One region of the Streptomyces sp. NRRL S-920 genome, then DNA from elsewhere that is predicted to be linked to it. Evidence: riboswitches for the same ligand, from Rfam matches in the RefSeq annotation. Region 1 holds a riboswitch; each other region holds the start of a gene.

Region 1 (5,124 bases):
GCGCTCGTGCAGCCACTCAAGGGCCCGCACGGTGCCGCGTGTTCCCGGTACGACCACGAGGTCGGCGTCGACCAGCTCCTCGGCCCGGTCCACGAACCGCACGACGACACCCGGCTCCGCGGCCAGCGCGTCCACGTCCGTGAAGTTGGACATCAGCGGCACCGCGCACACCGCGACCCGCAGCACGTCCTCGCCGACCGGGGGCGCCACCGCGGACTCCCGTACGGCGCCGCGCAGGGAGACCCGCAGGCCGTCCTCCTCGTCGATGCCGAGCCCGTGCCGGAACGGCAGCACACCGAACGTGCGCCGCCCGGTGAGGCCGTGCAGCATGTCGAGGCCGGGTTCGAGGAGGGAGACATCGCCCCGGAACTTGTTGACGAGATACCCCGCCACCAGCTCCTGGTCGGCCGCGCTCAGCAGCGCCGTCGTCCCGAAGAAGGAGGCGAACACCCCGCCGCGGTCGATGTCACCGACCACCAGGACGGGGAAGCGGGCGGCTCGCGCGATGCCCATGTTCACGATGTCCGTGCGCCGCAGATTGATCTCGGCGGGACTGCCCGCCCCTTCACAGATCACGGCGTCATAGCTGCCCCGCAACTCCTCGAGGCATCCCACGACGGTGTCGAGCAGCGCGGCCTGCCGCCCCCCGTGGTAGCCGCGCGCGCTCATCTCGCCCACCGGCTTGCCCATCAGCACGACCTGGCTGGAGCGGTCGCTGCCCGGCTTGAGCAGTACGGGGTTCATCAGCGCGCTCGGCTCGACGCGGGCGGCCTGCGCCTGCATGGCCTGCGCCCGCCCGATCTCCGCTCCCTCGCGGGTGACGAAGGAGTTGAGCGACATGTTCTGTGCCTTGAACGGCGCGACGGACACGCCCTTGCGGGTCAGCCACCGGCAGATCCCGGCGGTGACGACGCTCTTGCCCGCGTCGGAGGTGGTCCCCGCGACGAGCAGCCCACCACTCATATGTCTCTCCTCGACTTCGTCGACCGCAGTGCCCGGCGGGCCGCCACCGCGACTCCCAGCGCCAGCCAGCCGACCCGCCGCGACAGCTTCACGGCCCGCTCGATGTCCTCGACGCCGACGTCCCGGCCGTCCGCGTTCAGCACGGGCCGGTGCTCGACGCGCCCCGCGTACGACAGGGTCCCGCCCAGCCGTACGCCCAGCGCCCCGGCGAAGGCCGCCTCGACGGGCCCGGCGTTGGGGCTCGGATGCTTCGCGGCATCGGCCCGCCACGCCCGCACGGCCCCGGCGGGCGCGTCCCCCGCGAGAGCGGCCAGGGCGGCCGTGAGCCGGGCCCCCGGCCACCCGAGGACGTCGTCGAGCCGGGCGGAGGCCCAGCCGTAGCGGCGGTACTTGGGCGACTTGTGGCCGACCATGGCGTCGAGGGTGTTCACGGCGCGGAACGCGACGAGCCCCGGCACCCCGCCGACGGCACCCCACACCAGCGCGCCGACCACCGCGTCGGAGGTGTTCTCGGCGACGGACTCGACGACGGCACGCGCGATCCCGTCGGAGTCCAGCGCCTGCGGATCCCGCCCGCACAGATGGGGCAGCCGCTCCCGCGCCACCTCCACGTCACCGGCGGCCAGCGCCCCGCCGATGGCCCGCGCCTCCCGGCCCAGCGAGGTACCGCCGACCACGGCCCAGGTCGCGGCCGCGGTCAGCGCGACGGACGCGGCGGGGGAACGGCGTACAAGACGAGCGGCGAGGGTGGCGGCACCCGCCGCGCCCCCGGCACAGACCACGGCGTGCAGCGCGCCCCACCCGCGGTGGTCCCGCCACAGCGCCCGCTCGACGGCGGCCGCCGTACGACCGAACGCGGCGACCGGATGGCCCCGGCGGGGATCGCCGAGCAGCAGGTCGCCGAGGAGGCCGGCGGCGGCGCCGTACGCGAAGTCGCGATCGGCACTCATGGGCTCAGCCCGTCGTCGTACGGAGAAGGGAGCTGGCGCTCGGGAACTGGTCCGGCAACGGGCGGCCGCGCATGGCGATATGTCCTCACTCAGGGTGTCCGCGCCCTGGTTCGACGTGATCGGCGGCGAGAGTTCCTGGCTTCCGGGGAGCGTCGTGGCTTCCCGGTGACAGTGGCGGGACCGCGCCGGATTCGCACCGGCTTCCTCTTCTGCCGCCGTAGTTGGCCCCGGCAGTCCACCACGCCCCGCGAACGCCCGTCAACTCGCTGTTGACCTGCGGCGGGAGAGTGTGCGGAGCCCCACAGCGGTGCTTCACAGCGGTGCTTCACAGCGAGGTCCCGCATACGACGGTGGGGGTGCGGGACGCGTACACGTCCCGCACCCCCACCGGGGACCGCTGCCGTCAGGCGACGATCAGATAGATCCCGTACGCCACGGCCGCCGCGCACAGCGCGAAGCAGGCGTACGCGCCGGTGCGCGCCATGGCCGCGGAGCCGCCGCCCGACGCGGACGCCGTCTCCTGCTTGGAGAGACCGATGATGCCGAGGGTGAACAGGCCCACGAGAGCCACCGTCACGGCGAGGCTGACTCCGAAGACGGAGCCGAGAGCTGCCCAGTCGATGTTCATGCTGATGTGTCCTTACACCGTCGCGGGCCGGGCGGGGTCCGCCATGGCGCCGGTCGTGGTCGAGGTCGGGGCCGCGATGGTGGCCTTGACCGGTTCGTCGGAGGGGGCCCCGACGGCGGCCAGCGGGCCGGCCGGGGGCGGCTGGACGGCGGCGATCGCGGTGGTCACGACGCCCAGGGGCTCGGCGCCCGCGGTGTCGTGGCCGTGGCGGATCTCGTCGTCGGTGACGTTGGTGTGGTCCACGGAGTTGCGCCGCGAGAGCGCCCAGATGACGGCCGAGCCGGCGATCAGGAGTGCCGCGGTGACCGCGATGCCCCAGGGGCCCTGCTTGGTGAGGAACTCGGCGCCCGCGCCGACCAGACCGGCGGCCGGCAGGGTCAGACCCCACGCGACGAACATCCGGGTCGCGGTCGACCAGCGGACCACGCCGCCCTTGCGGCCGAGGCCCGCGCCCATCACGGCACCGGAGCAGGACTGCGTGGTGGAGAGCGAGAAGCCCAGGTGCGAGGAGGCCAGGATGACCGTCGCGGCGCTGGTCTGGGCGGCGAAGCCCTGCTGCGGCTGGAGGTCGGTGAGGCCCTTGCCCATGGTGCGGATGATGCGCCAGCCGCCGAGGTAGGTGCCGAGGGCGATGGCCACACCGGCCGAGACGATGACCCACATCGGGGGGTTCGCGCCGGGGTTCAGGACACCGCCGGTGACCAGCGCGAGCGTGATGATGCCCATGGTCTTCTGCGCGTCGTTCGTGCCGTGCGCCAGCGAGACGAGGCCCGCGGAGGCGATCTGGCCCGCGCGGTAGCCCTTGGCGGTCGCCCTGGTGTCGGTGTTGCGGCCGATGCGGTACGTCAGTCGCGTCGCCAGCGTCGCGGCGAGACCCGCCACGAGCGGCGCGGCGAGGGCCGGGATCAGCACCTTGGTGACGACGGTGCCGCCGTTGATCGACGACCAGCCCATCGACATGACCGCGGCGCCGATGAGGCCGCCGAAGAGGGCGTGGGAGGAGCTGGAGGGCAGGCCCACCAGCCAGGTCAGCAGATTCCAGAGGATCGCGCCGACGAGCGCGGCGAAGATGACCTCGGTCTTGAGGCCGTCCTCGTTGACGATCCCGCCTGAGATCGTCTTGGCGACTTCGACGGAGAGGAAGGCTCCGACGAGGTTCAGCACGGCGGACATGGCCACCGCCGTCTTGGGCTTGAGAGCGCCGGTCGAGATGGTCGTCGCCATCGCGTTGGCAGTGTCGTGGAAACCGTTCGTGAAATCGAACACGAGAGCGGTGACGATCACGATCCCGAGGAGAAGCGTGATGTGTTCCATTTACCCAGGCTTCTGTTGGACGTCAGTGGCATGTGGAACGTAGGCAACCTGGGTGAACGGAAAGTGAACTGGGTCGGGCGGCGCGGTGACCCAAAGTGGAGCGCCGCCGCTCCGTTGCCATCAGGTGACTGATCACGATCGTACGGAGTGGCGCGGCCAGGCCACGAATCCGGGCGGAGTGTCGCCTTCCACCACCCTCTCGCGCACCCTTCTCGCGCCCCGGTCAGAGGGGTTCCCGGGGGGTTTCCGGCGTCGCGGAAGAGATCCTTGTCACGCCGCTTCGGGGCCGCGCGCCCGGCTGGCAGGATCGCCCCATGACTGAGCAGCGGCAGGGCGCGGAGCGGGACGCCGTCGGGCGGGCATGGCGCGAGCTGGTGGAGACGGCCCGCAGGACGGTGACGGACGGCCTGGTCGTCGGCACCTCGGGCAATGTCTCGGTGCGGGTCGGCGACACGGTCCTCGTCACCCCGAGCGGGGTTCCCTACGACCGGCTGCGGCCCGACGACCCCGACAGGGCGGTCGGCGTCGACCTCGCGGGGCGGCAGGTCCTCGGCGACCTCGCGCCCACCAGCGAGCTGCCCATGCACCTCGCGATCTACCGCGCCACCGACGCGAGGGCCGTCGTCCACACCCACGCGGTGCACGCCACGGCCGTCTCCATGCTGGTCCCCGAGCTGCCGGGGGTCCACTACATGACGGGCGCCCTCGGCGGCCCGGTCCGGGTCGCCCCCTACGCGCTCTACGGCACCGAGGAGCTGGCGCGGAACATGCTCCAGGCCCTGCGCGGCCGCACGGGGTGCCTCCTCCAGAACCACGGAACCGTCACCTACGGAGCATCCCTGGCCCAGGCGTACGACCGCACGGCGCAACTGGAATGGATGTCCCGCCTGTGGCTCACGGCCTCGTCCGTGCCGGGCCGCACTCCGACGCTTCTCTCTCCCGAACGTCTGAGAGAAGCGGAGGGCAAGCTGAGGGGCTACGGCCAGCAGCCGCCCCCTTGAGCCGCCCCTGAGCCGCCCCCTTGAGCCCCTCCGTCGGGTCACTCCGTGAGCACCGCCCACTGGCCCCAGGGCCGGACGCCCCGGACACTGGGACAGTGCGCCCAGCCAAAGCGACGGCAGCGGCCGTCACCGCAGTCACAGCAGCCCTGGGGACAGCCGCAGCCGCGATCGCGGCGGGCCGGTTCGCCAGCGACGCCGCCCTCAAGGCCCCGGCGGGCCGTCCGCTGCCGACGGAGCCCCGTCTTACCGTGCACGCCACGGCCGCCGG
Region 2 (5,124 bases), on a different contig from region 1:
CCCGCGGCCGTAGGCGTAGCCGCCCCACACCGTGTAGACCTCGGCGAGGTCCGCGTCGGTGCGCCAGTCGCGGGAGTCGATGAGCTGGAGCAGGCCCGCGCCGTACGTGCCGGGGCGGGAACCGAAGATGCGGGTGGTGGCCCGGCGCTCGTCGCCGTGCTCGGCCAGGTCGGCCTGGGCGTGGGCGCGTACGTAGTTGTGCTCGGCGGGCTCGTCCAGCGAGGCGGCGAGGCGCACCGCGTCGTCCAGCAGGCCGATCGTGTGCGGGAACGCGTCGCGGAAGAAGCCCGAGATGCGCAGCGTCACGTCGATGCGGGGGCGGCCCAACTCCTCGTAGGGGATGGCCTCCAGGCCCGTGACGCGGCGCGAGGCATCGTCCCAGACGGGGCGGACGCCCAGCAGCGCGAGGGCCTCGGCGACGTCGTCGCCCGCCGTGCGCATCGCGCTCGTGCCCCACAGGGACAGGCCGACGGAGGTGGGGTAGCCGCCGTTGTCGGTCCTGTACCGCTCGATGAGCGAGTCGGCGAGTGCCTCGCCGGTCTCCCAGGCGAGGCGGGAGGGGACGGCCTTGGGGTCGACGGAGTAGAAGTTGCGGCCGGTCGGCAGGACGTTGACCAGGCCGCGCAGCGGGGAGCCCGAGGGGCCCGCCGGGACGAAGCCGCCGTTCAGGGCGTGCACCGCGTGGTCGAGTTCGGCGGTGGTGGCGGCGAGGCGCGGGACGACCTCGCGGGCCGCGAACTCCAGGATGGCGGCGACCTGTTCGCCCTGGTCGCGGGGGACGGCCGCGAGGTCCCAGTCCGCGTCGTCCATCGCCTGGACCAGCGCGCGGGCCTTCTCCTCGGCCTCGTCGGCGCTCACGCGCGTCGCCGCGGACTCGTCGAGGCCGAGGGCCTCGCGCAGGCCCGGCAGCGCGGTCGTGCCGCCCCAGATCTGGCGGGCGCGCAGGATCGCGAGGACGAGGTTGACGCGGTCGGCGCCCGCCGGGGCGGTGCCGAGCACGTGCAGGCCGTCGCGGATCTGCATGTCCTTGATCTCGCAGAGCCAGCCGTCGACGTGGAGCAGGAAGTCGTCGAAGCCGTCGTCGTCCGGGCGGTCCTCAAGGCCGAGGTCGTGGTCGAGCTTCGCGGCCTGGATGAGCGTCCAGATCTGTGCGCGGATCGCGGGCAGCTTCGCCGGGTCCATGGAGCTGATCTGGGCGTACTCGTCGAGGAGTTGCTCCAGGCGCGCGATGTCGCCGTAGGAGTCCGCGCGGGCCATCGGCGGCACGAGGTGGTCGATGAGCGTGGCGTGCACGCGGCGCTTGGCCTGGGTGCCCTCGCCCGGGTCGTTCACCAGGAACGGGTAGATCAGCGGGAGGTCGCCGAGCGCGGCGTCGGGGCCGCAGGCCGCCGAGAGGCCCGCGTTCTTGCCGGGCAGCCACTCCAGGTTGCCGTGCTTGCCGAGGTGGACCATCGCGTCCGCGCCGAAACCGCCGTCGGCGGCAGGGGCCGCGATCCAGCGGTAGGCCGCCAGGTAGTGGTGCGAGGGCGGCAGGTCGGGGTCGTGGTAGATCGCGATGGGGTTCTCGCCGAAGCCGCGCGGCGGCTGGATGAGGATGAGGAGGTTCCCGCGGCGCAGGGCGGCGAGCACGATGTCGCCCTCCGGGTCACCGCCGTCGCCCACGCGGGAGCGGTCCAGGAACATCTCGCCGGGGGGCGGCCCCCAGTGCTCCTCGACGGAGTCCCGCAGCTCCTGCGGCAGCGTCGCGTACCACCGCTTGTAGGCGGCGGCCGGGATGCGGACGGGGTTGGCGGCCAGCTGCTCCTCGGTGAGCCATTCCTGGTCGTGGCCGCCCGCGTCGATCAGCGCGCGGATCAGCTCGTCGCCGTCACCGGAAACGAGGCCCGGGATCTCCTCCGAGGGGCCGAAGTCGTAGCCCTCACCGATGAGCCTGCGAAGGAGCGCCACGGCGGACGCGGGGGTGTCGAGGCCGACCGCGTTGCCGATCCGCGAGTGCTTGGTCGGGTAGGCGGAGAGCACCAGCGCGAGGCGCTTGTCGGCGGCCGGGATGTGCCGCAGGCGCGCGTGGCGCACGGCGATCCCGGAGACCCGGGCCGCCCGCTCGGCATCCGCCACATAGGCCGGGAGCCCGTCCTCGTCGATCTCCTTGAACGAGAACGGCACGGTGATCAGACGTCCGTCGAACTCCGGCACCGCGATCTGGCTCGCCGCGTCCAGCGGCGAGACGCCCTCGTCGTTCTCCTCCCAGGCCGAACGCGAGCCGGTCAGGCAGAGCGCCTGGAGGATCGGCACGTCGAGCCCGGTCAGCGCGCCCGCGTCCCACGACTCGTCGTCGCCGCCCGCGGAGGCCTCGGCGGGCTTGGTGCCGCCCGCGGCGAGGACCGTGGTGACGATGGCGTCGGCGGGCCGCAGCGCGTCGATCAGCTCGGGCTCGGGAGCCCGCAGCGAGGCCACGTACAGCGGCATCGGGCGGGCGCCCGCGTCCTCGATGGCGCCGCACAGGTCGTCGATGAACGCGGTGTTGCCGCTCATGTGGTGGGCGCGGTAGTAGAGCACCGCGACGGTCGGGCCCTCGATGTCGCGCGCGGTGCGCTCCAGCGGGCCCCAGGACGGCGCGGGCGCCGGCGGGTCGAAGCCGTGGCCGGTGAGGAGCACGGTGTCGGAGAGAAAGCGGGCCAGCTGCTCCAGGTTCGCGGGGCCGCCGTGCGCGAGGTAGGCGTGTGCCTCGGCGGCGATGCCGACCGGCACGGTCGAGGACGCCATGAGCTGGGCGTCGGGCGCCTGTTCACCGGTGAGGACCACCACCGGCAGACCGCTGGCGGTGAGCTGGTCGAGGCCGTCCTGCCAGGCGCGTACGCCACCGAGGAGGCGTACGACGACGAGGTCGGCGCCCTCCAGCAGGGAGGGCAGCTCGGCGAGGTCCAGACGGGACGGGTTGGCGAACCGGTAGTCGACCGGACCCCCCGCCGCGCGGGCGCTGAGCAGGTCGGTGTCGGAGGTCGACAGCAGCAGAAGCATGCGTGCGCAGGCCTTCCTCGGGGTGTCCGCGCCCCGGGTGGTCGTATGGACGGCAGGAGTTCCTGGCTCGCCCCACCTCGGTGGGGTTCACAGTGGCGGGACCGCGCCGGATTCGCACCGGGCTTCCTCCCTCGGGTCCTGGTGGACCCACGCCGTCGCTGGCGTCGGCGAACCTGGCGGCCCGCCGCCTGCATAGTAAGTCCTGCCCACCGATCGCGGGGCGGCCACCTGCCAGGACGGGCCGTCTCGGGAGGCGACCGCCCGGATCCGCCTGGGTATGCTCGCCGCCATGCCGCCCAGCCGAGCAACTTCCATGAACCAGGGCGAATCACCCATACGTGACCGGATACGCGACCGGGGTGACGCCTGCCCCGGAGCCCTCCGTCTGCACCGTGCCGACGACGGCGCACTGGCCCGACTCCGCCTGCCCGCAGGCCTTTTGACGGGACGTCAGGCGTCGGTCCTGGTTGACGCGGCGGAGCGTCTGGCGGACGGGAACCTCAGCGTCACCTCGCGCGGCAACATCGAGCTGCGCGGCCTCGGCGAGAGCTGCGGCGCGGAACTCTCCACGCTCCTCGCGGACGCGGGCCTGCTGCCCTCCGAACGCCACGAGCGAATCCGGAACATCGTGGCGTCCCCGCTGGCCGGCCTCGACCGACTCGGCCACGCCGACGTGCAGTTGTGGGCCCGTGAGCTGGACGGACTGCTGTGCGCCGAGGAGTGGACGACGGCGCTTTCCGGCCGCTTCCTGTTCGCCCTGGACGACGGGCGCGGGGACGTGGCCGGGCTCGGCGGCGATGTGACCTTGATCGCAGAATCGGGCGGTACGGCGGTCGTACGCGTCGGGAGCCACGCCCTGCGCGTCCCCGGCGCCGCCGCCCCCCGCGCCGCACTCGCCGCCGCCGGGGCCTTCCTCGCCGCCGCGCGTGCGGCGGGCAACGGAGCCTGGCGGGTACGGGAGCTGCCCGCGGGGCACGCCGTCGACCTCGCCGGAGCCCTGCGGCGAGGCACCGAGGGCAGCACGGGCAGCGACGGCATCGACGCCGAGCCCGCACCCATCCCGCACCTGCCCAGCCCCGCCCCGCCCCTGCCCGGCGTCGTCGGCCGCGCGGTGGCGGTGGGCGCCCGCCTCGGCCGCGTCACGGCCGCCCAGTGGCGCGCCCTGCTCCCGGCCCCCGCCGACGAGCTGCGGGTCACACCGTGGCGCGGCCTGGTCGTCCCGGGCTTCGGGGACGACGCGGCGGCCCGCGCACGCCTGGCCGCGCTGGCCGACGCCGGCTACCTCACCGACCCGGGCTCGCCCTGGCTCGGCGTCGGCGCCTGCACCGGCCGCCCCGGCTGCGCCAAGTCCCTCGCCGACGTACGCGCGGACGCCGTCCCCGGCGCCGGGGGCCTGCCCGTCCACTGGTCGGGCTGCGAGCGCCGCTGCGGACACCCGCACGGCGACTGGGTCGACGTCACCGCCGTCGGGGACGGGCGCTACGAGGTGACGGCGCACACCGGCGGCACGGCGGCGCCCGTGAGCGGCGGGACCCTGACCGAGACGGTCACGACGGCACGTACGACATCCGCAACCACCACCACAACGGCCACGAGATGAGCGAGAGCACAGTGTTCGACTACGAGAAGGACGGCGCGGCGATCTACCGCGAGTCCTTTGCCACCATCCGCGCGGAGGCGGACCTCGCCGGTCTGCCCGCCGATGTCAGCCAGGTCGCGGTGCGGATGATCCACGCCTGCGGGATGGTCGACCTCGTCCGCGATCTCGCCTTCAGCCCGCGCGTGGTGGCCGACGCCCGCAAGGCGCTGCGCGACGGCGCGCCGATCCTGTGCGACGCGAACATGGTCGCGAGCGGCGTCACCCGCAAGCGGCTGCCCGCCGACAACGACGTGATCTGCACCCTCACCGACCCGTCCGTCCCGGACCTCGCGGCACAGCTCGGCACCACGCGCAGCGCCGCGGCCATGGAGCTGTGGCGCGACCGCCTCGAAGGCTCCGTCGTCGCCATCGGCAACGCCCCCACCGCCCTCTTCCGCCTCCTGGAGATGATCGAGGCAGGCGCCCCGCGCCCGGCGGCGGTCCTCGGCATCCCGGTCGGTTTCGTC
Region 3 (5,124 bases), on a different contig from region 1:
ACCCGCCTGTGGGACCCGGTGAAGGGGACCATCAAGAAGATCCCGACGCCCACCGACCTGTTCTGCACGGGCCACACCCAGCTGGGCAACGGCAATCTGCTCATCGCGGGCGGCACCCAGCGCTACGAGAAGCTGAAGGGCGACATCACCAAGGCCGGCGGCCTGATGATCGTCCACAACGAGGACCCGGACGAGCCGAAGACGATCCCGGCGGGCACGAAGTTCACGGGCAAGAAGAACGGCAAGACGTTCGTCTCCCAGGACAGCGTCCTGGTGGAGAAGGCGAAGAAGGTCTTCGACAAGCGGACCGGCCGGTTCCTGCGCACTGAAGCGGGCCTCGGCCGTGTCTACGTGGAGGCGGCCAAGAGCGGCGCCAAGTACGAGACGGGCACCCAGGACAACTACCGCGTCCAGGGCCTGAAGGGCTCCGACACCCGCAACGTCTACGGCATGGCGCAGAAGCTCGCCCTGGACAAGAAGGACTTCCAGGGGATCAAGGACAGCTTCGAGTTCGACCCGGTCGCCGAGCGGTACATCAAGGTCGACCCGATGAACGAGGCGCGCTGGTACCCCACGCTGACCACGCTCACCGACGGCAGGATCCTCTCCACCTCGGGCCTGGACGAGATCGGCCAGCTGGTGCCGGGCAAGAACGAGGTGTACGACCCGAAGACGAAGAAGTGGACGTACACGAAGGGGATCCGCCAGTTCCCGACGTATCCGGCGATCTTCCAGATGGCCGACGGCAAGCTCTTCTACTCCGGTTCGAACGCGGGCTACGGCCCCGACGACGTGGGCCGCAAGCCAGGCATCTGGGATCTCAAAACCAACAAGTGGCAGGGCATCCCGGGCCTGAGCGACCAGAAGCTCCTGGAGACGTCCGGCACGGTCGAGCTGCCGCCCGCCCAGGACCAGAAGTACATGGTGGTCGGCGGCGGCGGGGTCGGCGAGTCCAAGCAGTCCAGCGAGAAGACCCGCATCGTCGACCTGAAGGCGGACGAGCCGAGGTTCGTCGACGGCCCCCCGCTGGAGAAGGGCACCCGCTATCCGCAGATCTCGACGCTGCCGGACGACACCGTGCTGATCTCCGGCGGCTCCGAGGACTACCGCGGGCGCAGCGACTCCAACATCCACCAGGCGCGGATCTACGACGCCAAGACGGGCGACATGCGGCGGGTGGCCGACCCCGAGGTGGGCCGCAACTACCACTCCGGGTCCATCCTGCTGCCCGACGGCCGCGTGATGTTCTTCGGCTCCGACTCGCTCTACGCCGACAAGGCCAACACCAAGCCGGGCGTGTTCGAGCAGCGCATCGAGATCTACACGCCGCCGTACCTCTTCCACGGCTCGCGGCCGGCGCTCGGCAAGGGCCCGAAGACCATCGAGCGGGGCGAGTCGGGGACCTTCCCGACCAAGCACTCCTCGGCCATCAAGGCGGCCCGCCTCATCCGGCCGAGCGCGTCCACGCACGTCACGGACATCGACCAGACGTCGATCGCGCTCGACCTGAAGAAGGAGAAGGGTTCCGTCACCGTGACGGTCCCGAAGAACCGGAGCCTGGTCGAGTCGGGGTGGTACATGCTCTTCGTCACGGACGACCAGGGCACCCCCAGCGAGGCCCGCTGGGTCCACGTGCCGTAAGGACAGCCCCGTAAGCCGTAGGGACAGCCCCGTAAGGGGCGTCCCCGGCTCGTCCGGCTAGCCCGCGTTCTTGGCGAGGCCCAACGCGTACTCGGGCCACCACTCGCCGGCCTTCGGGCCGCCCCGGCACGTGCCGTCGGACTCGCCCGGGCGCTTGACCCAGAGATACGCGTCGACCAGCGGATCGTCCGTCCTGGTCGTGGGCGTCTCGCCGAGCGCCCGGCCCGGCGGGTTGCACCAGGGGTCCTTGCCCTTGGTGTACGCGCCGTTGCCGTTGCGCCCGGTGTCGATGACGAACGGCTTGTTGCCGATCTTCGCCGAGAGCTTCTTGCCGAACTCCGTACTGGCCTCGGTGGTCTGGAAGTTCGAGACGTTCACCGAGAAGCCGTCGGCCTGCTCGACGCCGGAGCGCTTCAGGGGCTCCCAGAGCGAGTCGGGGTTCTGCCAGCCCGCGTTGCCCGCGTCCAGGTACACCTTGGTGTTCTTCAGGGACTTGAGCTTCTCGATGGCGCCCTTGAGCAGGTCGTACCGCTCCTCGTGGAACTGTTCGGGCGTGCAGTTGTCCACCATGTGGAGCACCGCGTCCGGCTCCAGGATCACCGTGGTGCGGCGGTCGCCGATGCCCTTGGCGACCTGGTCGACGAACGCCCGGTACGCGTTGCCGTCGGCCGCGCCGCCGCCCGAGTACTGGCCGCAGTCGCGGTGCGGGATGTTGTAGAGGACCAACAGGGCGTCACGGTCGGCCTTCTGCGCGGCCTGGGTGAAACCGCGCGCCTGGTCCTCCGCGTTCTCCGGGACGATCCACTCGGGGACCGGCTGCTCCGCGATCTTCCGGATCAGCTCGGCGTCGTCCTTCCTGCCGTCCTTCTCATAGGCGGCGACCTGTTTGGCCGCGTTCCCCTCCGGGTTGACCCAGTACGGGTTCCGGTCCTTGGGCTGCTGCTTCACCGGCTGACCCGATGCGCCGTCCTCCGTGTCACCACCGGAGGAGGAGCACCCGGAAAGGAGCAGCGCGGCCCCCGCGAGCGCCACTCCCGTCCTCGCCCCCCTGACCGCGAAACCATGCCCGCGGCCGGTGCCTTTGCGGTACATCCACTCCCCCTTGGGTGCACTGTCCGGATATCAATCCTGACATACGCCCAGGACGTTTCGGCGAGGCCGGACCACGTCTTCCTGGGGACGCTCATTCGTCCTAGAGTCTGTTGTACGGCCCAAGCCCCCGGCCTTCGCAGCCATTCCCCCTACGCGCGGGATGGCCTGTGAACCTCCCGCGTCGGCGCCGGGTTCCTCCCGCAGCTCGTGCGCACGCGGTCGAGGAACCGGCCCGATCGGCGGCTTCGGGGGGAGCGGGCCGCCGACCGGGCCGGATGCGCCGAGCCGGGCCACCGAGTGGGACGCAGCGGGCCGGGCCCGTACCGTGGGGCCGCCGAGGGGTGTTGACAGCCCCCCTGACGTGCTGGGACTCTCCGGGACGACAAGTCCATACATCGAGGCGACGGTTGACAGGAACCCGGTGCGAATCCGGGGCGGTCCCGCCACTGTGACCCGTACGCGACCGGCGTGCGCGGAAGTCAGGAACTGAACCGTCGTCCTCCTGCCATGGGGCGTGGAAACCCCAGAAGGAGGCCCACCGGTATGTCCCTGCACTCCGCAGCTCCGCACACCGACACCACGGCGAGCCAGGCCGCCGTGACCCAGACCCGCGACTGGCTGATCGCGTCCGCCGCCGCGATCCTCGCGCTCGTCGCGCTGTACGCCGTGTTCCTCGACAACGGCACGCTGATCTCGGCCACCGGCGACTACCTCCACGAGTTCGCACACGACGGCCGGCACCTCTTCGGCGCCCCGTGCCACTGACCGGGCGGACGGACATCAGCACCATGCACTCATCCCCCGTACTCCCCCTGCTCGGACGCGGTCTGGTGGCGGGAGGAGCGGCGGGCCTCGCGGCCGGCCTCTTCTCCCTGCTGCTCGCCGAGCCCCTGATGGACCGCGCGATCCGCGCCGAGGAGAAGCGCTCGGCCGCCGAGGAGCACGCGCACGGCGCGCCGCTGGCCGCCCAGCACCACGAGGAGCTGTTCAGCCGCTCCACGCAGCACAGCGGCCTGGTGGTGGCCGCGGTCGTCGCGGGGCTCGCCCTCGGCGTCCTGTTCGCCGTCGCGTACGCGGCGGTGCACCGCCGCGATCCGCGGGCGACGCCGTGGCCGCGCGCGCTGGCCTTCTCCGCCGCGGCCTTCCTCGCCGTCTCCCTCCTGCCCGGCCTGCGCTATCCGGCGAACCCGCCGGGCGTCGGCGACGCGGGCACCGTCGGCGACCGCCAGGCGCTGTGGCTCGCCGCCGTCGTCATCGGCGTCCTCGGCATGTTCCTCGTACGCCAGGTGTACGTGCGTCTGGCCGCGCGCCCCGAACCGGTGCGGCACCTCGCGGTGGCCCTCACCGCGGTCGTCGTCCTCGCGGCACTGTTCCTGCTCCCCGACAACCCGGACCCGGTCCCGGTGGACGCGACGCTGCTGTGGAACTTCCGCATGCTGTCGCTCGGTTCGCACGCGCTGCTGTGGGCGGTGTTCGCGGCGGTCTTCGGCGCGCTGGGCCTGCGCGCCGCGCTCGGCCCGAGGGCCGAGGCCCGCACCACGGCGCCGGCCTCTACCGCCGCACTCCCGTGAGGTACGCCGAGACGATCACGTTGGCCGTGTAGGCGCGGGCGGCCCTGTCGAAGGTGCCGCCGCAGGTGATGAGGCGCAGTTCGGCGCGGCCCTCCTCGTGGGGGCCGTACGCCTTCTTCGCGTCGAAGCGGTCGCGGGTGACGACCTGGACGTCGTCGACCGTGAACTGCGCGACCGTGCCGTCGTCGCGGCTCACGTCGATCCGCTCGCCGGGGCGCATCGCGCTGAGGTCGTAGAAGACCGCGGGTTTCGTCTCCGTGTCGACGTGGCCGACGAAGAGGGCCGCGCCCGGGGCTCCGGGGCGGGTGCCGCCGCCGTACCAGCCGACGGTGTCCGGCTGCGCGTACGGCGGTGGGTCGATCGCGCCCCCGGCGTCCAGGCCGCGGGCCGCCACGGGGGCCCTGACCTCCAGGGACGGCACGTCGACGCGGTGCGGTCGCGCGGCGGGCAACGGCTCGTGCGCGGGCGGCAGTTCGACGCCGGGGTGGCGGCCGACCGCCGCCGCGTCGCCGGTCGCGGGCGCGGATATGCCGCCGCGCAGCTCCGCGGTCTCGGTGCCCCACAGCCCGAGACCCGTCAGGAGGGCCACCCAGGCGATGCCGGTCAGCAGACGCCCTGACCCGGTCGGGCGTGCGCCGTCGGACACCGTCTCGCCGCGCCCGTCACTCGGAGCGGCGCCGGCGGACGCTGCGGACCGCGACGGCGACCGCCGCGACCCCGGCGAGGACCAGGCCGGTCACGGCGTGCCGGGTGCCGGGGCCCGCCTCGTCGGCACCCGCGGACGCGACCGAGGTGAACTGCGCGGTGCCGCCGCCTCCTG
Region 4 (5,124 bases), on a different contig from region 1:
GCGAAGCCAAGGCGCTGGAGGCGCTGGTCGGCGACGCACTCCAGGTACGCGCGCATCGAGTCGGTGTTCATGCCCGGCAGGCCGTCACCGCACAGGTCGCGGGCGAACTGTAGCTCGGCCTCGACGGCCTCCTTCAGCATGTCCGTGACCTGCGTCTGAAGCGCGTCGTCGAACAGCTCGGGCTCCTCCTTGCGGACCGTGTCCACCACGTCGAAGGCGAAGCTCATGTGCATCGTCTCGTCGCGGAACACCCAGTTGGTGCCGGTCGCGAGGCCGTGCAGCAGACCGCGGCTGCGGAACCAGTAGACGTACGCGAAGGCACCGTAGAAGAACAGGCCCTCGATGCACGCGGCGAAGCAGATGAGGTTGAGCAGGAAGCGGCGGCGGTCGGCCCGGGTCTCCAGCCTCTCCAGCTTCTCGACCGAGTCCATCCACTTGAAGCAGAACTGCGCCTTCTCGCGGATGGAGGGGATCTCCTCCACCGCGTCGAACGCGGCCGCCCGGTCCTCGGGGTCGGGCAGATAGGTGTCGAGCAGCGTCAAGTAGAACTGGACGTGCACGGCCTCCTCGAAGAGCTGACGGCTCAGGTACAGCCGGGCCTCGGGGGAGTTGATGTGCTTGTAGAGCGTCAGCACGAGGTTGTTGGAGACGATCGAGTCGCCGGTCGCGAAGAACGCGACGAGGCGGCCGATCAGGTGCTGCTCCTCGGGCGTCATCTTCGCGAGATCGGCCACGTCCGAGTGCAGGTCGACCTCCTCCACCGTCCAGGTGTTCTTGATCGCGTCCCGGTAGCGCTCGTAGAAATCCGGGTAGCGCATCGGGCGCAGGGTCAGCTCGAAGCCCGGGTCGAGGAGGTTCTTCTCGGAGTTGGTGGTGGTGCTCATTACTGGCAGGCCTCGCAGGACTCGGGGTTTTCCAGGGAGCAGGCGACGGCTTCCTCGGCCGTGACCTGCGCGGGGACGGGGGCGGCGGTGGCGGCGTTGGAGCCCGCCGCGCGGGCGATGCGGGTGGCGGGGCGCGAGCGCAGGTAGTACGTGGTCTTCAGGCCCCGCTGCCAGGCGTACGCGTACATCGAGGAGAGCTTGCCGATGGTCGGCGTCTCCAGGAACAGGTTGAGCGACTGCGCCTGGTCGAGGAACGGGGTGCGCGCGGCGGCCATGTCGATCAGACCGCGCTGCGGGATCTCCCACGCCGTGCGGTACAGCGCGCGGACGTCCTCGGGGATCCAGCCGAAGCCCTGCACCGAGCCGTTGGCCTCGCGCAGCGCCTCGCGGGTCTGCGCGTCCCAGACGCCGAGCCGCTTCAGCTCCTCCACGAGGTAGGCGTTGACCTGGAGGAACTCACCGCTGAGCGTCTCGCGCTTGAAGAGGTTGGAGACCTGCGGCTCGATGCACTCGTAGACACCCGCGATGGACGCGATGGTGGCGGTCGGCGCGATGGCCAGCAGCAGGGAGTTGCGCATGCCGGTCCGGGCGATGCGCTCCCGCAGCGCCGCCCACCGCTCCGGCCAGGCCGGCTCCACGTCGTAGTGGTCGGGGTGCAGCACACCGCGCGCGGTCCGGGTCTTGTCCCAGGCGGGCAGCGGGCCCTCGCGCTCGGCGAGGTCGGCGGACGCCTCGTACGCGGCGAGCATGATCCGCTCGGCGATGCGGGTGGACAGGGCGCGCGCCTCGGGGGAGTCGAAGGGCAGCCGCAGCTGGAAGAAGACGTCCTGGAGACCCATCGCGCCGAGGCCCACCGGGCGCCACTTGGCGTTGGACCGCCCGGCCTGCTCGGTCGGGTAGAAGTTGATGTCGACGACACGGTCGAGGAAGGTGACGGCCGTCCGGACGGTCTCGTCGAGCCGGTCCCAGGCGAGGTCGCCGTCCTCCACGAACGCGCCGAGGTTCACCGAGCCGAGGTTGCAGACCGCCGTCTCGCCGTCGTCCGTCACCTCGAGGATCTCGGTGCAGAGGTTGGAGGAGTGCACGGTGTGGCCGGGCTCCGCCGTCTGGTTGGCGGTGCGGTTGGCGGCGTCCTTGAACGTCATCCAGCCGTTGCCGGTCTGCGCGAGGGTACGCATCATGCGGCCGTACAGATCGCGGGCCGGGATCGTCTTCTTCGCCAGCCCGGCGGCCTCGGCCCCGCGGTAGGCGGCGTCGAACTCCTCGCCCCACAGGTCCACCAGCTCGGGCACGTCGGCCGGGGAGAACAGCGACCAGTCCTGGTCGGCGGCGACCCGGCGCATGAACTCGTCCGGGATCCAGTGCGCGAGGTTGAGATTGTGCGTGCGACGCGCCTCCTCACCGGTGTTGTCGCGCAGCTCCAGGAACTCCTCGATGTCGGAGTGCCAGGTCTCCAGGTAGACCGCGGCGGCGCCCTTGCGCCGGCCGCCCTGGTTCACGGCGGCGACCGAGGCGTCGAGGGTCTTGAGGAACGGCACGATGCCGTTCGAGTGCCCGTTCGTGCCGCGGATCAGCGAACCCCGGGAACGGATACGGGAGTACGAGAGTCCGATGCCGCCCGCGTGCTTGGAGAGCCGCGCGACCTGGTGGTAGCGGTCGTAGATCGAGTCCAGCTCGTCCAGCGGGGAGTCGAGGAGGTAGCAGGAGGACATCTGCGGGTGGCGGGTGCCGGAGTTGAAGAGCGTCGGCGAGGACGGCAGGTAGTCCAGGCGGCTCATCAGGCCGTACAGCGCGGCGACCTCGTCCACGGCGGCGGCGCCGTCGTCCTTGGCCAGGCCGCTCGCGACGCGCAGCATGAAGTGCTGCGGGGTCTCGATGACCTGCCGGGTGATCGGGTGGCGCAGCAGATAGCGGCTGTGCAGGGTGCGCAGGCCGAAGTACTCGAAGCGGAAGTCGGCGCCATCGGCGAGCGCGGCGTCCACCAGCGCGTCGAGCCGGGCCGCGTGCTCGGTCACGAAGGACGCCGTGCGGTCGGCGATCAGGCCCTCGCGGTGGCCGACCGCCACGGATTCGGTGAAGGAGCGCACGCCCTGCGTCGCCGCCTCCTCGCGGATGCCGATCGACAGGAGCCGGGCCGCCAGCTTGGAGTACGCCGGGTCGTCGGAGATGAGCCCCGCGGCCGCCTCGGTCGCCAGCTCCCGCAGCTCCGACGCGTCGGCCCTGGCCGAGCGGCCGCGCAGCGCGGCGGCGGCGACCCGGCCGGGGTCGGCGTCGGGAAGGTCGACGGTGAGTTCGGTCAGGGTGCGCAGCAGCGCGGCCCCTGGGCCGTCGGTTCCTTCGCCACCCTCGGCGGTCGGCTTGGTCGCTGACGCGGGTTCGGCAGGCGCGATGGTCACGTGGGGCACTCCCTCGCTCGGCTCTGGGCCAGGGGAGGGGAGGGCACACGGGCGCACCCGGACAGGGCGGCGTACCGCGTCCACCGGCCCACTCCACGAGGCCCGGACGGTCGGCACCCGGGCCGGACGGCACGGGCGCACTGTCGGCAGGTCCTCGGACTCCGCGTACGCCAAACGCGTACACATGCACCGTTGCGGGACAGTTCCGGACTTGCACCGGATTCCCCTGCGGCGACAGCGAGCACGAGCATACATCTTGTGCCGGGTTCCCGAGGCGGGCCCACATCTTGTGTCGGTTCGGAGCGGCGGGCCTAGAGTGTCAACGCGTACGTCAGGAGCGGCACCGTCTCGATCGGCCGCCAGTCGCGCTCCGGGGTGCGGACGAAGCCGAGGCGCTCGTACAGCCGGTGGGCGGCGTGCATCGACGTCTGCGTGGACAGGACGAGCGCGGTGCGGCCCGCTTCCTCGGCGCGCCGCACGCACTCCCGTACGAGTGTCTCTCCGGTGCCCCGGCCGCGGGCCGCGGGGGAGACGGCCAGCATGCGGATCTCCGCCTCGCCGTCGCGAGTGATGTCGGCCATCGGGCCGCCGGCCGGGACGTAGGTGACGCAGCCGAGTATCTCGTCGCCCGCCTCGGCCACCAGGACCTCGGCCGTCGCCGCGCGCCCCGCCACGTCGCGCAGCACCGCGAGATAGGGGTCGTCCTCCCCGAAGTCCAGGTGTCCGCCGTCGAGATAGGCCTGTGCGGTGAGGTCGCCGAGCGTCTCGTACTCCTCGGGGCGCGCCGATCTGATCGTGAGCGTGAAGTCCATGGGGCGCAGTGTGCAACACGGGGACGGCGAAGGGCCGCCGGTTTTTCCGGCGGCCCTCCGTGGTGGTCGCGATATCGGGGTGGGGCGGGACTCAGTGCCCGGCGCCCGCCGTCGCCTTCGGCAGTTCCTGGACGACGCCCGGGTCGCCCGCGTCGGCGGTGTAGTCCCCGGGGGAGGTCTCGTCGATGCCTTCCGGGGCCTTCAGCGCCTTCAGGACGAAGGTGAGGACCACGGTCACGATCACGTTCAGGACGAACGCGGTGAGGCCGATGTAACCGATCTCGCCGATGCCCGGGATCGTGTCGGACGAGCCGCCGAAGTGCTTCTGGGTCGGCGAGGCGACGCCGTACGCGGCCAGCGTGCCGTAGACCATGCCGACCGCCCAGCCCGCGAGCAGCGCCCAGCGGTGGAACCAGCGCGTGAACAGGCCGCCGACCAGCGCGGGCATGGTCTGGAGGATCCAGATGCCGCCCAGGAGCTGGAAGTTGATCGCGACGGTTTTGTCCATGGTGAGGACGAAGGCGAGCGCGCCGACCTTCACCATGAGCGAGACCAGCTTGGAGACCTTGGTCTCCTGCGCGGGCGTCGCGTCGGGCTTGATGAAGTCCTTGTAGATGTTGCGGGTGAAGAGGTTCGCGGCCGCGATCGACATGATGGCCGCCGGGACCAGCGCGCCGATGCCGATGGCCGCGAAGGCCACGCCCGTGAACCAGTCGGGGAACATGTTCTCGAACAGCTGCGGGATCGCCAGCTGGCCGTTGTCGACCTTGATCCCCGCCGCGATCGCCATGAAGCCGAGCAGCGCGAGCAGGCCGAGCATCAGCGAGTACAGCGGCAGGATCGTGGTGTTGCGGCGGATCACGTCGCGGCTCTTGGAGGAGAGCGTCGCCGTGATCGAGTGCGGGTACATGAACAGCGCGAGGGCCGAGCCGAGCGCGAGCGTCGCGTACGTCCACTGCCCGGCCTCGGCGGGCACGAGCGCGCCGCGCGGCTTGTCGGTCGCGGGGTTGGTCTGCGCGAAGGCGTCACCGG

What was found. A riboswitch is a leader RNA that binds a small molecule or an ion and turns the genes downstream of it on or off. The one in region 1 is predicted to bind cobalamin.
Region 2: linked by a shared signal. The riboswitch ahead of cobN (cobaltochelatase subunit CobN) and the one ahead of IG54_RS0129110 (cobalamin biosynthesis protein) in region 1 are both predicted to bind cobalamin.
Region 3: linked by a shared signal. The riboswitch ahead of IG54_RS38445 (CbtB domain-containing protein) and the one ahead of IG54_RS0129110 (cobalamin biosynthesis protein) in region 1 are both predicted to bind cobalamin.
Region 4: linked by a shared signal. The riboswitch ahead of IG54_RS0111330 (ribonucleoside-diphosphate reductase subunit alpha) and the one ahead of IG54_RS0129110 (cobalamin biosynthesis protein) in region 1 are both predicted to bind cobalamin.

Annotation. Positions count from the first base shown of each region.
Region 1 covers NZ_JODF01000054.1:3,759-8,882, reverse strand. The annotation lists gene IG54_RS0129115 (cobyric acid synthase) at 1-963, opposite strand, end outside; gene IG54_RS0129110 (cobalamin biosynthesis protein) at 960-1,913, opposite strand; cobalamin riboswitch at 2,023-2,160, opposite strand; gene IG54_RS0129105 (hypothetical protein) at 2,317-2,541, opposite strand; gene IG54_RS0129100 (inorganic phosphate transporter) at 2,554-3,855, opposite strand; gene IG54_RS0129095 (class II aldolase/adducin family protein) at 4,170-4,856, shown strand; gene IG54_RS0129090 (alpha/beta hydrolase family protein) at 4,952-5,124, shown strand, end outside.
Region 2 covers NZ_JODF01000063.1:18,070-23,193, reverse strand. The annotation lists gene cobN (cobaltochelatase subunit CobN) at 1-3,018, opposite strand, end outside; cobalamin riboswitch at 3,052-3,190, opposite strand; gene IG54_RS0131215 (cobalamin biosynthesis protein CobG) at 3,296-4,618, shown strand; gene IG54_RS0131210 (precorrin-8X methylmutase) at 4,630-5,124, shown strand, end outside.
Region 3 covers NZ_JODF01000061.1:2,153-7,276, reverse strand. The annotation lists gene IG54_RS0130770 (kelch motif-containing protein) at 1-1,641, shown strand, start outside; gene IG54_RS0130765 (glycoside hydrolase family 6 protein) at 1,699-2,733, opposite strand; cobalamin riboswitch at 3,121-3,244, shown strand; gene IG54_RS38445 (CbtB domain-containing protein) at 3,277-3,498, shown strand; gene IG54_RS0130755 (CbtA family protein) at 3,522-4,304, shown strand; gene IG54_RS0130750 (class F sortase) at 4,285-4,950, opposite strand; gene IG54_RS0130745 (hypothetical protein) at 4,967-5,124, opposite strand, start outside.
Region 4 covers NZ_JODF01000012.1:26,031-31,154, reverse strand. The annotation lists gene IG54_RS0111335 (ribonucleotide-diphosphate reductase subunit beta) at 1-884, opposite strand, end outside; gene IG54_RS0111330 (ribonucleoside-diphosphate reductase subunit alpha) at 884-3,280, opposite strand; cobalamin riboswitch at 3,408-3,548, opposite strand; gene IG54_RS0111325 (GNAT family N-acetyltransferase) at 3,592-4,092, opposite strand; gene mctP (monocarboxylate uptake permease MctP) at 4,184-5,124, opposite strand, start outside.